Regions from separate parts of the Asticcacaulis sp. P2_B1 genome, predicted to be linked through region 2. Evidence: predicted binding sites of a transcription regulator. Region 2 holds the regulator's gene; the other holds the start of a gene.
What was found. The regulator HrcA, encoded in region 2, represses chaperone genes, less so after heat shock. The targets are predictions, from matches to a motif close to GTTAGCANTCNNNNNNNNNGANTGCTAAC.
Positions count from the first base shown of each region.

Region 1: groES (co-chaperone GroES) is a predicted target of HrcA. The motif match lies at 2,487-2,515, and genes of this name have one in related genera.

Region 1 covers NZ_JBFUDD010000002.1:203,483-211,543, reverse strand. Annotated here, with positions in the region: gene AC1DX3_RS05355 (hypothetical protein) at 1-88, opposite strand, end outside; gene AC1DX3_RS05350 (hemerythrin domain-containing protein) at 182-727, opposite strand; gene AC1DX3_RS05345 (serine hydrolase domain-containing protein) at 890-2,266, shown strand; gene groES (co-chaperone GroES) at 2,549-2,839, shown strand; gene groL (chaperonin GroEL) at 2,914-4,566, shown strand; gene AC1DX3_RS05330 (SRPBCC family protein) at 4,968-5,405, shown strand; gene AC1DX3_RS05325 (hypothetical protein) at 5,766-6,458, opposite strand; gene AC1DX3_RS05320 (hypothetical protein) at 6,622-6,783, shown strand; gene AC1DX3_RS05315 (alpha-amylase family glycosyl hydrolase) at 7,194-8,061, shown strand, end outside.
Region 2 covers NZ_JBFUDD010000002.1:688,911-696,971, forward strand. Annotated here, with positions in the region: gene grpE (nucleotide exchange factor GrpE) at 81-692, opposite strand; gene hrcA (heat-inducible transcriptional repressor HrcA) at 727-1,788, opposite strand; gene AC1DX3_RS07485 (hypothetical protein) at 1,955-2,188, shown strand; gene AC1DX3_RS07490 (hypothetical protein) at 2,252-2,620, shown strand; gene rph (ribonuclease PH) at 2,739-3,455, shown strand; gene AC1DX3_RS07500 (helix-turn-helix domain-containing protein) at 3,518-3,721, opposite strand; gene AC1DX3_RS07505 (DUF2975 domain-containing protein) at 3,718-4,239, opposite strand; gene rdgB (RdgB/HAM1 family non-canonical purine NTP pyrophosphatase) at 4,429-5,043, shown strand; gene hemW (radical SAM family heme chaperone HemW) at 5,040-6,155, shown strand; gene rsmI (16S rRNA (cytidine(1402)-2'-O)-methyltransferase) at 6,364-7,221, shown strand; gene AC1DX3_RS07525 (YraN family protein) at 7,218-7,595, shown strand; gene gshB (glutathione synthase) at 7,655-8,061, shown strand, end outside.

The sequences.
Region 1 (8,061 bases), 490 kb from region 2:
GTTTGATGGTTTCCGCCAGCGAGGCGGCGTCTTCTTCGCTGAACGACTTGATCTTGTCGGCGGCGGCCTTGGCTTTGGTCGATAACATGGGGGTGTCCTCTCAGATGAATGTGGCTCAGATTAAGGAAATAACGCGAACTCGGATTTGACTCGGATCAACAGGTGGGGCCGGAATTCCGCATCAGGCCAGTTCGCGGGTGGCGTCGGCCGGGGAATCGGCGATGCCGTGGTCGGCAATCAGGGTCTGCTCGGCGAAGGTCGGTACGCCGGAAGACTTCAACTCTTCCTTACGCTCCAACATTTGGGCGCCCAGGGCGTCAAGATCAAGGTCGAGCTTCTTCACTTCCGGAAACATTTCACCCTCCTCTTCCTTGACGTGGTGCAGGATGTTCTCGGACAAGACGGTGAACTTGGCTTCCCAATGGTCGTCGCCGGGCTTCATGGTGTCGAGCTCGGCGATCAACAGCTTGGCGACGTGGTGCTCCTCGTCGGCCTCATTCATCATATCGGTTGAATCCTTCTTGCCCAGGGCTTTGTTGAGCGCCTTGCGGGCCACGGGATAGAAGATCTTTTCCTCGATCTCGGTATGGATTTTCAATTCCATGATGGCTTCCGCGGCGATCTTCGCCTTTTCGCGCTGGGTTTCGGCCTTTTCGAAATCACCGAACAGCCCCTTCACCCGGCGGTGGTCTTCTTTCAAAATCGCGATGGCGTCGGACTTGCCCATGACTGGCTCCCTTGAACAACTGGTTGGAGCTGAAGGTACCGGCTTCGTTATCGCATTGCCGTGCGATTCAGTTGCTAATTTGTAATTTTTCGATAGGTCGTGAGCCCTTTCTCGGCCGCCGGCGCCATGCTAGACCACGTCACCGCTCTTACGAGGATCCTCATGCGTCTCAAGCTCGTCGTCGCCGGCCTCGCCGCCTTTTCCCTGACCACGGCCGCGCATGCCGCGCCCCTTGACGCCACCCAAAGCGCGAAAATCGACGCCGCCGTGCAGGCTGCGATTGCCGCCAGTGGCGCGCCGTCGGCCTCGGTCGCCGTGGTGAAAGACGGCGAAATCGTCTACGCCAAAGCCTTCGGCCAGGCGGACATGTCGAGCGCTTTGGCCGCCACCCCGGCGACGCGTTACCAGATCGCTTCGGTGTCCAAGGAGTTCACCGCCGCGGCGGCACTTCTTCTCGTGGAAGACGGCAAGCTATCGCTCGACGACCACGTCTCGAAATGGTTCCCCGAACTGACCTCGGCCGACAAGATCACCGTCCGCCAATTGCTCAGCCACACTTCGGGCTATTCCGACTTTTGGCCGCAGGACTACGTCATGTTGCCCATGACGCAACCGACGACGCCGCAGGCCGTCATGGCGCGCTATGCCGGTGCGCCGCTCGATTACCAGCCGGGAGACGACTGGCAATATTCCAATACCGGTTACATCGTCGCCGGCCTGATCATCGAAAAGGTCAGCGGCCGTCCTCTGTTCGATTTCGTCAACGACCGCATCCTGAAACCCGTCGGTATCAGCGACGCCGTCGATATCTCGGCTGAGGATCTGGTGGCGCCCGATGCTCTGGGCTACGAACGCCGCGCGCTCGCCGCCAATCGCCTGACCCCCGAAGCCGGCAAGGGCTGGCTTTACGGCTCGGCCTTCCTGGGGCTCACCGCGGCAGACGTCGCCAAATGGGATATCAGCCTGCTGAAACAATCCCTGCTCAAGCCCGACTCGTACAAGACCGAGTTCGACACGATCAAGCTCAACAGCGGTCGCGATACCGGCTATGCCATGGGCCTGTTCGTCAGCAAGACCAACGGCCACACGCTCATTGAACACGACGGCGAGGGCGCCGGCTATATCAGCGAGAACCGCATCTATCCCGACGACGGCCTGGCCATCGTGGTCTTGACCAACTCCATGTCAGGCAGCGCCGCCTTCGACGCCGCCGACCGCATCGCCTTTCTGATGATGCCGTCGCAAGGCGTCGACGCCCGCCTGCAAACTGTCTTCGAAGGCCTCCAGGCCGGCAATGTCGATCGCGCCGACTTTACCGATAACTTCAACGCCTATCTGACGCCGCAGACGATCGCCGATTTCAAGGACAGCCTGGGGCCGCTCGGCGCGCCGTCAACCTTCGCCCTCAACCGCAGCGGCAACCGCGGCGGCATGGAACACCGCACCTACCGCCTGACCGCCGGCGGCAAGACCCTGGCGCTCAATGTCTATCTGACCAGCGACGGCAAGATCGAACAGTTCCTCGTCTCCCCACGTTAAAACCCTTAATTTTCGTGTTTTTCGTGCTTTTCGTGGCCAAATCTTGACTTGGTGGGCTACCGCACCGGCGCAAAGGCTTTGACCACGAAAAGCACGAAAAACACGAAAAATCATGGCCGCTGCCAACGACGGCGGATTTCCCTCTAATGATGCCGCTTCGCGGTTTTTTAGACACCCCCTCCCTTGACTCTGACGGCCGCCGAGCCTATCTCCGGCGCACGTTAGCACTCGCTGCTGCTGAGTGCTAACAACACCTGTTCAAAACAAAATGGAGAAAACCCAATGAGCTTTCGCCCGTTAGGCGACCGCGTTCTGGTCAAGAGAGTCGAAGAAGAATCCAAGACCAAGGGTGGCATCATCATCCCCGACACCGCCAAGGAAAAGCCGCAGGAAGGCGAAGTCGTCGCCGTCGGCCCCGGCGCCCGTAACGAAAAGGGCGAACAAGTCGCTCTCGACGTCAAGGCCGGCGACCGCATCCTGTTCGGCAAGTGGGGCGGCACGGAAGTCAAGATCGACGGCGAAGACCTGTTGATCCTGAAGGAATCCGACGTGCTTGGCGTTCTGACCAAGTAAGAATTGGGCGTCTTGGCGAAGCAGGCCTTCGCGACCCCACTCTCAACAATTTGAAATTCTAGGAAATCCATATCATGGCTGCCAAACAAGTTCTGTTCGGTTCCGACGCGCGCGAAAAAATGCTGCGCGGCGTGAACATCCTCGCCAATGCCGTCAAGGTAACGCTGGGCCCCAAGGGTCGTAACGTCGTCCTCGACAAGTCCTTCGGCGCCCCGCGCTCGACCAAGGACGGCGTCTCCGTCGCCAAGGAAATCGAACTGGAAGACAAGTTCGAAAACATGGGCGCGCAGATGATCCGCGAAGTCGCCTCCAAGACCAATGACAAGGCCGGTGACGGCACCACGACCGCCACGGTCCTGGCCCAGGCCATCGTCCAGGAAGGCATGAAGTCGGTTGCTGCCGGCATGAACCCGATGGACCTGAAGCGCGGCATCGACAAGGCTGTCCACGCCGTCGTCGCCGAAATCAAGGCGACCTCCAAGAAGGTCACGACCAACGCCGAAATCGCCCAGGTCGGCACCATTTCCGCCAACGGCGACACCGAAGTCGGTGAAATGATCGCCAAGGCCATGGAAAAGGTCGGCAATGAAGGCGTCATCACGGTTGAAGAAGCCAAGACCGCCGAAACCGAACTCGACGTCGTCGAAGGCATGCAGTTCGACCGCGGCTACCTGTCGCCCTACTTCATCACCAACCCGGACAAGATGGAAGCGGTCCTCGAAGACCCTTACATCCTGGTCTTCGACAAGAAGATCTCCAGCCTGCAACCCATGCTGCCGATCCTCGAAGCCGTCGTCCAATCGGGCCGTCCGCTCCTGATCATCGCTGAAGACGTCGAAGGCGAGGCCCTGGCCACGCTCGTCGTCAACCGCCTGCGTGGCGGCCTGCGCGTCGCTGCCGTCAAGGCCCCTGGCTTCGGCGATCGCCGCAAGGCCATGCTGGAAGACATCGCCGTCCTGACCAAGGGCGAAGTGATCTCCGAAGACCTCGGCATCAAGCTGGAAACCGTTACCCTGGAAATGCTCGGCCACGCCAAGAAGGTCACCATCACCAAGGAAAACACCACCATCGTCGACGGCGCCGGCGACAAGGCCGACATCGAATCGCGTATCGGTCAGATCAAGAAGCAGATCGAAGAAACCACGTCGGACTACGACAAGGAAAAGCTGCAAGAACGTCTGGCCAAGCTGGCCGGCGGCGTTGCCGTCATCCGCGTCGGCGGCTCGACCGAAGTCGAAGTCAAGGAAAAGAAGGACCGTGTCGACGACGCGCTCAACGCCACGCGCGCTGCCGTCGAAGAAGGCATCGTCCCGGGCGGCGGTACGGCCCTGCTGAAGGCCACCAAGGCCCTGGCCGGTCTCGAAGGCGCCAACCCCGACCAAACCGCCGGCATCAACATCGTTCGCCGCGCCATCCAGGCGCCGCTGCGTCAGATCGCTGAAAACTCCGGCGTCGAAGGTTCGGTCGTCGTCAACGCCGTCCTGGCCAACGAATCGGCCACTTTCGGCTTCAACGCCCAGACCGAACAATATGTCGATCTGGTCGCCGACGGCGTCATCGATCCGGCCAAGGTTGTCCGCACCGCGCTGCAAGACGCCGCTTCGGTCGCCGGCATCCTGATCACGACGGAAGCCGCTGTCGCCGAAGCCCCCAAGAAGGACGCTCCCCAAGCCATGGGCGGCGGCCACGGTGGCGGCATGGGCGGCATGGGCGGTATGGACTTCTAGTTCTTTGGGGAAAAGTCCTTCGGCCTTTGGCCTCAGTGTACTTTTCCCCAAGTTTCCATATCGAGATGATTTTTTCGGGCAAAGCCCTGCAAAAATCTCCGCATATTATCAGGAAGAGCGGGTCGCAAGACCCGCTCTTTTTGCTTGCGACACCAGGAATCATTCTACCTTCTCCTCCCTTGTGAGCACGCAGTGCGAAACGGGGGAGGTGGCGCGGCGCTCGCCCGCCTTCGGGCGAAGTCCGCGACGGAGGGGGCCACTTAAGCGTCACAACGCGCCCTTGATCTTAGTAAGAGATCTGGAATCATCCTACCTTCTCCTCCCTACGCTTGCGTGGGGAGGTAGCGCGGCGCTTGCGCGTCTTCGCGCAAAGTCCGTGACGGAGGGGTCATTTAAAAGCCATGACACACGACGCAATCACCAAATCCATCCCCATCAACGCCCGGCCGTCCCGCATCTGGGCCGTCCTCACCACGCCCGACCTCATCACCCGCTGGATGTCTGACGAACCCCTGACCATCATCTCCGACTGGCAACCCGGAGCCCCCATCCTGATGCGCGGCACGCTTCACGGTCTCGACTTCGAAAACCACGGCATCATCCAAATCTTCGACGCCGACAAAACCTTCCAATACGCCTACTGGAGCACACTCTCAGCCTCGCGCCTCGCCGACCTGCCGGAAAACTACACCACGGTCCGCTTCGACCTGACACCGCAAGCCGAAACCACCCTCCTGGCCGTCACCCTGAGCGATTTCCCCGAACCCTCCATAGCGCCCCATGCCAACCTCTATTGGGGTGGCACCCTGCCCATCATCAAGGCCTTGTGCGAGCATTAGTTGTCCGTGCGGTCGATGACGGATGGGTATGACTGACAGCAGAAACTGCGCAAAGCCGCCCAATTAATTGGCCAAATAATTGGACAGAATTGGATGAACTTTTTCCGACTTGGGCTGCAAAACACCATGTTCGACCCGCCCTTGTTCAAAATTACCCCCCGCAATTCTGGCCATTTTCGCCGCCTTTGATGGCTACAAAGGCGCCTGAAGAGCCTCAAACCCGTCCCAAAGCCCGTTTATCCGCCTTCAAACACGTCGCAATCGTCACCCTGAGCGACTTCGCCGAACCGTCCATAGCGCCCCACGCCCATCTCTATTGGGGCGGCACCCTGCCCATCATCAAGGCTCTTTGCGAGGCCGCTACCCCGGATAACCCATGACGCGGATCAGCGCCATATAGGGCGCAAAGCCGGTCACATACGGATAGCTGACCTGCAGGACGACAAACAAGGCCAGGGTCAGCCAATAGGGCGCGAAGGTCTTCTTGTGGACGACATAGTCGTAAACGATCAGGCCGATACAGGTCGCCTCCATGATCCAGAAACTCGGCGCGATAATCGCGCCTAGCGAGTCGAAAATCGGCAGGTACTGCAAGGCGCGAAAGACCGCCGGCAGCATCACGATAATCACCGTCGAGACCAGCAGACGATAATGCAGGTCGATCACGCGCTTGAAAGCGAAATAGATGGCCGCGGCATAAAAGCCGGCGAAGGTGATCAACGACGGAATATCGAAAAAGATCAGGATCGGCCGCACGGGCATCGGCAAGGCATGCCGCGCCGTCGAACCGAGACTGTACATCATGATCCTGACGGCTGTGAACAGCAACCCCGCCACCCAAATCGGCGACAATCGCCCGATCCAGTGATGAAGGGTGAGCTTGCCGCTGGCCATCAGCCAGGCTTGCAGGATCAGTATCAGCATCCAGCCGGTGGCGAATATGCCGTGCAGGATATGCAGCGCATCGAGCTGTCCGGGATTGGAGAAAAAGCTGGGCCAAAACCCGGCCAGCAAAACCACGAGCGCCGCCAACAGACCCCAAACCAGACGCATAACACCCCTCCGCCGATAGATGACAAAATTATGCATAGGTGGAAAAAAGGCGCAACCCTTACGACGCTCGTTCGGCCATGGCGATCGGCATGGATTTCAACTGGCATTTTACCCTGGCAGAAGCCTGGTACAATTCGATGGCCTCGGCCGAAGTCCCCATCTGGTGTATTTTACCGGCCCCTCGCCCGACAGCGACGACTGGCACCCCGTCACACAAGAAGACACCTGGCAGGGCGCAGGCGTCACCTTGGAAGACCTGTATCGGCAAAATCCTGCCGCCGTCTATGAGGTCGATGCCGAAGACTATATTCGCAGCAGGCCTTAGTTGACATTTGCATAATCAATGATTGACTGAAGGCATTCGGAGCGTGGCCATTCGGAGCGTGGCCATTCGGAGCGTGGCCATTCGGAGCGTGGCCATTCGGAGCGTGGCCATTCGGAGCGTGGCTATTCGGAGCGCGGCCATTCGGAGTGCGGAAAACCCTTATTTCGTAACAACCTCCACCCACCCAACCCCTTAAGAAATAACGCCCTTTCCGCCCGCCAATCCCTTCGGAGCGCCGGTTTTCGGGGTGCCAGCAAACGGCCCGACTCTACTCCGAATCGCCCCAAACCCGCCGAGGCCTGCATACGTATTCCCTTACTCTGCATACGTATACCGATAGCGTCCGCCCGCGACACATGCCCTTTGACGCCAGGGCCAACAGGCCGGATGCACACCATACGGGGACAAACATGCGCTTTCACCTTTCGCGGGCCGCCCTTTGCCTGACATCGGCACTCGCCCTGGCAGCACCTGTTCTGGCCACGCCGGCCGTCGATATGAGAACCGTCGCGCCGGCCAACCCGACCTCTGCCTTGCCGGCCAATTGGAACCGCACAGCCGCCTTTATGGAGATCTTCGTCCGCTCCTATCAGGACAGCGACGGCGACGGCATCGGCGATTTCAACGGCCTGACCAGCCGCCTCGACTATCTCAAGGATCTCGGCATTACCGGCATCTGGCTGATGCCGATCAACCCCAGCACCGACGGCGATCACGGCTACGCCGTCAATGACTACCGCGCCGTCAATCCCGACTATGGCACCCTGGCCGATTTCGACCGCCTGGTCGCCGAAGCCCATAAACGCGGCATCGGCGTCGTCCTCGATCTCGTGCCCAACCACGCAGGCAGCGACAATCCGATCTTCCAGGACGCCGTCGCCTCAAAGACCAGTGCCTACCGCGACTGGTTCCTTTTCCAGGATCGCGACACCAATGCCCAATGGCCCTATCCGTGGTGGCGCAAATCGGGGACCGGTTATTATTACGGCATTTCCGACGACATCATGCCCGACTGGAACCTGCGCAACCCGAAGGTCGTCGCCTATCTCTCAGACAGCATGCGCTTCTGGCTCAACCGCGGCGTCGATGGCTTCCGTGTCGACGCCGTAACGCAACTGATCGAAAACGGTCCCGACGCCTTTCGCGACCAGCCGGAAAACCTCGCCGTCGTCCAGAAACTCAGCGACGTCCTCGACGCCTACGACAACCGCTATCTCGTCTGCGAGGCCAATTTCGCACCGCGCTACTATACCCAATCCTGCCGCAACAGCTTTGCCT
Region 2 (8,061 bases):
TGCGAACGCGTTGGAAAACACGCACGAAAAAGCCCCCGAACCGAGGTCCGGAGGCTTTCATGTTTGTGGCTCGAAAGACCTTATTCTGCCTGGGTGTCAATTTTGGCGCCGGCGTCGCTGTCGGCGCCGTGGGCATAACCGTTCGGCTGAGCAGGAGCGGCGCCCGCCGTCTTGGCGGCCACGGCGACCATGGCCGGGCGAATGACACGGCCGAAGAGCTCGTAACCGGCCTGCATCACCATGATGACCCCGCCGCCTTCGACGTCGGTCGAGGGCTGTTCCATCACCGCCTGGTGCAGGTTGGGGTCGAACTTGTCGCCCTTCATCGGCGCGATCTTCTTGACGCCGTTTTTCTCGAACGCGCCGGCCAGTTCCTTTTCGGTCATGTCGATGCCGGCGACGAAGTTCTTGAACGCCGGGTCGGCAATGTCCGCCGGCACGGCCGACAGAGCGCGCGTCAGCACGTCGGCGACACCCAGCAGGCTATTGGCGAAGCGTTGGATGGCAAAGGCGCGCGCATCGTTCATTTCGCGTTCGGCGCGGCGCTTGATGTTCTCGGCCTCGGCGGCATAGCGCAGCGCCTGTTCCTTCAGCGCGGCGTTTTCAGCCTGCAGCTTTTCCAGTTCGGCGTTCAACAGCGCATCGGCGTCCTGCTCCAGATCGACGCCTTCGTTTTCGGTCTCTTCACTCATCTCGAAATCCAGTCCTCATGACAATAGGCCGAGGCTACTCCAGCAATCGGCCCAAAATTCTGGCGGTGTAGTCCACAAGTGGGATGATGCGGGCATAATTCAACCGGGCGGGTCCGATCACGCCGATCGCACCCATAACCTTGGCCGCACCGCTCTTCTGGTTCACCATGTACGGCGCTGCAATAACAGCCGATCCCGATAAAGAAAACAGTTTCGACTCCGATCCGATAAAAATTCTCACCCCTTGCGCGTCCTTGACGTCGTCGAGCAGGTCGATCAGCTCTTCTTTCTGCTCAAGATCCTCGAACAGCGAACGCACACGCTCCAGGTCCTCATGGCTTTGCGTCGCCTCCAGCAGGTTGGCGCGTCCGCGCACGATCAAGGCCCGGCGCTCCTTGTCGCCGCCCGACCAGATGGCCAAACCGTCCTTGATCAGGGTGGCCGCGGCCTCGTCGAGCTTCAGCCGCTCCTGTTCCAGTTCGGCCTTCAGCTCGACCCGCGCCTCGGACAATGTCCGGCCCTTGAGATGGGCGTTGAGATAGTTCGACGCTTCGACCAGGACCGATGGCGTCATGCCGGGCGCCAGTGCCATCAGCCGGTTTTCCACCCGGCCGTCGTCGAAGACCAGGACCGCCAGGGCCTGCTCCTTGCTCAGGGAGATGAATTCGACGTGCTTGACCCCCGCCTCGAAGGACGGCGTCATGACGACGCCAGCGCCGCCGGCCAGGCCCGACAACAGGTTGCTGGCCTCGCGCAGCGCGCCATCGAAGGTCTGGCCCTTGCCGGTCAATCGCGCCTCGATATCGCGTTTGGCGTCCTCGCCGATATCGCCGATCTCGAGCAGGCCGTCGACAAAGAGCCTGAGGCCCTGATGCGTCGGCAGCCTGCCGCTGGAGGTATGCGGCGCCGATAACAATCCGAGATGCGCCAGATCCTGCATGGTGTTGCGGATCGAAGCGGGCGACAGATGCACACCGTTGCGCGACACGGTGCGCGATCCGACAGGCTCACCGGTTTCGAGATAGGTCTCGACGACATGGCGGAAGACGTCGCGGGCACGCTGGTCCATCTCGCTCAACGACGCGCTGGAACTCATCAGACCTGACAGGGAGGGCGGATATTTCATCACATGATAAGTGTAGCAAAGCTTTGACGCCGGCAACAAGCTTAAACCGTCCTTAACCCTGTCCTCTAACAAAGACTTAAACGCCGCGCGGTACTCTTAAGACATGACCTTTGCAAAACGCCCCCTCATTTGGAAATTGGCCGCGGCCCCCGTGCTGCTGGTTGCCGGCGCCTTCGCCCTGCGCGCCTTTATGACGGGCGTGACCAACCTGTTGTTCGCGGCGTCGGACCATTGCAGCGCCTATGGCGCCTGCCTGCCGGGCGGCTGGCTGACTCTGGGCGCGGGGACCGCGGCCCTTGTTATCATCGTCACCTGTGCCGCTCTGTTGCTGGCGCCGCGCAAAAGCCGCCGGACCCGCTGCCCGGCCTGATTGGCCGTCTTGAATTTGCCGCAAAGCGCGCTAATTCTGTCGCGATTGCAACAGGGGTTCGTCATGGCTGGTTTTAAGATTCTGTCTCTTGCCGTCGCGCTCGGCGTCATCGCCGCTTCCGCTGCCGTCGCCGAACCTAAAGCCTATGTCTATACGCCGCCGGCGCCCGAGGCTGTGACCTCCGCCTTGCAAAACCGCGCGACCGGCTTCGACACCACGGCGCCCAACCCGACCCTGGCCGACGCAGCGGTAACGCCGATCGACAATCGCCCGGGCCTGATTCGCCCGGCCAGCGAACTGGCCACCGCCCAGCACCGCGACGATGATCATCGTGGCTTCGCCTGCGTGGACGATAAGTGCAAGATCAGGACGCCGGTCTATAACAGCGAAACGCCGATCCAGCGCGAACAAGGTTTGCTGGGCCGTAACTAGCCGCCGGTATAGGACCAATTTTTCGGTTCCTCTCGACGACGTGACCTGATAGGTCAGGGGCCATCTTATTTAAGGTTGCCCCATGTCCCAGTTCGACGCCCTCGCCGCGCTCAAAACCATCCGTCCGTCCAATCGCCAGCCGGATCAGTTGCGCGCCGTGACCATCGAGACGGGCGTGACACGTTATGCCGAGGGCTCCTGCATGGTTACCTTCGGCCACACCAAGGTCCTGGTCACCGCCTCGCTGGAGCAGGGCGTGCCGTCCTTCCTCAAAGGCAAGGGCCAGGGATGGGTGACGGCCGAATACGGCATGCTGCCGCGTTCCACCCATACTCGTTCGCGCCGCGAAGCCGCCGCCGGCAAGCAATCCGGCCGCACCCAGGAAATCCAGCGTCTGATCGGCCGCTCGATGCGCGCCGTCGTCGACCTGAAGGCACTGGGCGAACGCCAGATCACGCTGGATTGCGATGTCATCCAGGCCGACGGCGGCACCCGTACGGCCTCGATTACCGGCGCCTGGGTCGCGCTCAGCATGGCGTGTAACAAACTGCTGGCGGACAAGCTGATCACCACCAACCCGATCACCGACCAGGTCGCCGCTATCTCGTGCGGCATCTTCAACGGTACGCCGGTCCTCGATCTCGACTATGATGAGGATTCCAACGCCGAAACCGACGCCAATTTCGTTATCACCGGCACCGGCGATGCCGTTGAAATCCAGGCTACCGGCGAAAAACGCGGCTTCTCACGCGACGAGTTCAATACGCTGTATGACCTGGCGATCAAGGGCGCGACAGAACTGTTTGAGCTGCAGAATCAAGCGCTAAGCAAGTAAAGGCAAAGTGGCACCAACGCTTGCGAACGCTATAGGTTCGGTGCGCTATACCTTTGATCCCATTAGTCTTCCTCATAGACCAGGAGATCGCCGGGCGTACAGGACAGCGCCTTGCACAGGCAATCCAGCGTCTTAAGCCGTAACGCCATGGCCTTCTGGTCGCGCAACACTTCGAGATCGCGCACGCTGATCCCCGTTCGGTCGGACAACTCCACGATCGACAACCGCTTTCGCGCCAGGGCTTCGGCCAAACTCAAACGGATCATATGGTTAAATCCGCTTCCTGGCGTAGGCGCGCGCCTTCCTTGAAGACCTCCGCCAACACGAACACCACCAGGACCGAAAACCAGGTCGTTACCGCCCGCAGGCCGTAGACCGACTCGAACGGCAGGTGAAAGACCTTCTCGGCGAACACCCGCACGATATAGCCGAAAATCTCCAGCCCCCCGAGCGCAAACCCAATCAAACGCAGCCGCGTCGTATTATCGGGATGGAAGACATCACCCTCCGCCAGGGTCGAAAATACCTGCCGCGTCCAATGCATGACCAGCAGATAGCCGCTCAAACTGATACCAAAAAATAGGAACATCAGGGCCTGCGACACGGCGCCAACCTGGGCCGAAATATTCATGTGGCGCACGACCTCGGCTGCCAGGTTCGGCACCGACAACAGACATACCGCCAGCAGGATCACCACGAAGACGACGACGTACAGGCCGTAATAGACGACATCGAGCGCCGTCTTCAACAAGCTGGATATCGAGCGCGGCCCGAGAAAACGCATGGTCAGGTCCTTTTCAGTCTCCTGCAACCTCTCAAATTGCACGCCGCGTGACAAGTGACTGATTTGTCATTATGTCCTCCTCCTGAGCGGTAGGACTTCAGCTTTCCCCTCGCCCCTTTCAAGGGGAGAGGGTGGCCCGCAGGGCCGGGTGAGGGGTCCTTATCTTCCCCACGACTTTAAGAGACCTCCATGAGCCTGTCCCTGATCCCCGGCCAAAAACTGATCGCCGCCACCCACAATCCGGGTAAGGCGGTCGAAATCTCCGCCATGCTCGACGGCCGCTTCGATGTCGTCACCGCGGCGTCGCTCGACCTGCCCGAACCGCCGGAAACCGAGGTCAGCTTTATCGGCAACGCCATCCTGAAAGCCCGCCACGCCGCCATGGCCGCCGGCATGGTCGCCCTGGCCGACGATTCCGGGCTCAGTATCGATGCCCTGGGTGGCGACCCCGGCATCTACAGCGCGCGCTGGGCCGGGCCGATGAAGGATTTCGACCGCGCCGTGGAGGTCATCGAACACAAGTTGCGCAAAGCCGAGATCGAGCTCGGCAGCGATTTTACCCTGAAGGCGCACTTCACCTGCGCCTTGGCCGTCGCCTGGCCTGAAGGCCACGCCTGCGTCTTCGAAGGCCGCGTCGACGGCCAGATCGTCTTCCCGCGCCGCGGCGACCGCGGCTTCGGCTATGACCCGATCTTCCAGGCCGACGGCTATCCCATCACCTTCGCCGAGATGGAACCGGCCGCCAAGGACGCCATCAGCCATCGCCACCTCGCCTTCGAACAACTCAGGGCGGCGTTGTTTTGACGCCCCTAAGCCTGTACGTCCACTGGCCCTACTGTTCGCGCATCTGCCCCTATTGCGATTTCAACGTCACGCGCGACCGCGGCCAGGCGTCGCAGCGCGCCCTGTTCGACACCATCCTGCGCGACCTGAACACCCAGGCCGCAACCTTGGAACCTCGGCGATTGGCGAGTATCTTTTTCGGTGGCGGCACCCCGTCCCTGCTGCCTCCGGAATGGGTTGCGGAGCTGATCGACCGGGCAAAGATATTATTCCTTCCGTATACGGACGATATTGAAATTACCGTCGAAGCCAACCCGACCGATGCCGAAATCGCCCGTTATCGCGGCTTTGCCGACGCCGGTGTCAACCGTCTGTCGCTGGGCGTGCAATCGCTGAACGACGATGCCCTTAAATTCCTTGGCCGCAACCATTCCGCCGCTGAAGCCGTCCGTGGCGTTGAGACGGCGCAACAGGTGTTCGGTCGGGTCTCGCTCGACCAGATCTACGCCCTGCCCGGCCAAACGGTCGCCGCCTGGCAAGCCGAACTGACGCGCGCCGCCGGGCTCGGCATCGAACATATCTCGCCTTATCAGTTGACCATCGAAGCGGCCACGGCATTTGGCCGCGCCGTCAAACGCGGGCAATGGTCTCCCCCCGACCAGGATCTGGCCGAAGCCTTCTACTTCACGACCCAGGACACGCTCGAAGCCCTGGGTTTCGAGGCCTATGAAATCTCCAACCATGCGCGCGGACCAAAGGCCAGGTCGGCGCACAATGTCCTGGTCTGGCAAGGCGTCGACTATATGGGCATAGGCCCCGGCGCCCATGGCCGGCTGACTCGCAACGGCGTGCGTCATGCCACGGTGGCCGTAAGCGACCTCAAGGCCTATACGGTGGCCGCCGATCCCATCGAATCCACCCCTCTGACGGCGCAAGAAGCCGAAGAGGAAGCCCTGATGCTGGGCTTGCGCATGAGCGAAGGCGTGGCGCTCGAACGCCTGCCGAACCTCGATCTCGACAAGACCGCGCCTCTGATCGACCAGGGTTTCATAGCCATGAACGCCGCGCATTTGTCCGCCACTCCGAAGGGCCGAGTGGTTCTCGACCGGCTATTGCTGGAACTCCTCGCTTGAGAGATTTTCCTTACTGAGCAGGGAATCAGGCTCTCGACGCTAATGTATTATAATACCAGGTTGAGCCGACTGGATATCCATTCGGAGCGCCGGTTTCCTCGAATAATTGCCAAAACTACTCCGAATCGCACCGAAGGCCATTTTGGAGAAGACGGCGACGGCCAAAATAGCCTCTTCCCCTTACCGCTATCCTGCGCCACATAGGCGTATGGAATCCCTGTTTGCCCCGCCGCCGCGGCCCGTCAGTCCCGGCCTCTATATTGTCGCCACGCCGATCGGCAATCTGCGCGACATCACCCTGCGCGCGCTCGACGTCCTGCGCGCCGCCGATGTCGTCCTGGCCGAGGATACCCGCGTCGCCGGCAAGCTAATGGCTGCCTACGACCTGAAGAAAAAGCTGCTGCGTTACGACGACCATGCCGGGCCGAAACTGATCCCCGAAATCATCCAGCGCCTGAATGCCGGCCAGGTCATCGCCCAGATTTCCGACGCCGGCACGCCCTTGATCAACGACCCCGGCTTCCGCCTGGTCGGCGCCGCGCAAAGTTCCGGCGCCCAAGTCCACCCCATCCCGGGCGCCTCGGCCGTGTTGGCGGCCCTGTGTATCTCCGGCCTGCCGACCGACCGTTTCCTGTTTGCCGGCTTCCTGCCCAACAAATCGTCGGCGCGCAAAACCTTCCTCGGCGACTTTGCCGCCAATCCGGCGACGCTTGTTTTCTTCGAGACCGGGCCGCGCCTGCACGACTCATTGAACGACCTGCTGGCGACCCTGGGCGATCGCGAAGCCGCCGTCTGTCGCGAACTGACCAAGCTCTACGAGACCGCCCATCGCGGCCGCTTAAGCGCGCTTGTCGCCGATCCCGCCCTGGCCGAGCCCAAGGGCGAGATCGTTATCGTCATCGCGCCTGCCGCCGAGGCCGCGCCATCGGCCGATACCCTGGATGAGGCGCTCAAACTGGCCCTTGAGCACTATTCGCCGTCCGATGCCGCCCAGCAGCTGGCCCACGTCTTCGGCCTGCCGCGCAAGCTCATCTATCAGAAAGCCCTGGAGCTCAAAGGCAAATGAGCAGAGGCGAGCGTGGACGAAAGGCGCATAAAAGCGGCCATCTGGCCGAATATGTCGCCCTCGTCCACCTGATGCTCAAAGGCTATCGCATCCTCGGTTTCCGCCTGAAGCTGCCCCAGGGCGAAATCGACATTCTGGCGCAAAAAGGCCGCCGCCTGGCCATGGTCGAGGTCAAGTCGCGCCAGTTTCACGAAGACGCCGTGGAATCGGTATCGGCCATCCAGCAGGAACGTCTGTGGCAGGCGGGTCTCGCCTTGCAGGCACGCAAACCCAGGCTGAAAGCGCTCGACCTGAATATCGATCTCTACACCCTGGCGCCCGGGAAATGGCCGCGCCACGCCATCAATGCCTTTGAAAAGACCGAGAGACTATAACACCGCCCTTGCCTTAGCGGTTTGCCCGGCACATATGGGTTCAAACTGAGGAGCCTTTCATGAGCCTGCGCGTCGCCGTCCAGATGGACCCCATCGAAAAGATCAATATCGGCGGGGACACGACCTTCCTGCTGATGATGGCCGCCCAGCGCCGCGGTCACGACCTGTGGGTCTATGAGCCGCGCCACCTCAGCATGGAAAACGGCCGCGTCTTTGCCCGCGCCCGCAAGGTCGCTCTGCGTGAGGTCAAGGGCGACCACGTCACCGCCGGCGATTATGAAGTTCTCGACCTCGCCAATGATGTCGACGTCGTCCTGCTGCGCCAGGATCCCCCCTTCGACATCACCTATATCACCACCACCTATTTCCTCGAGACCGTCCATCCGAAAACCCTGGTCGTCAACGATCCGAAAAGCGTGCGCGACGCGCCGGAAAAGCTGCTGGCGACGCGGTTCGAAGGTCTACA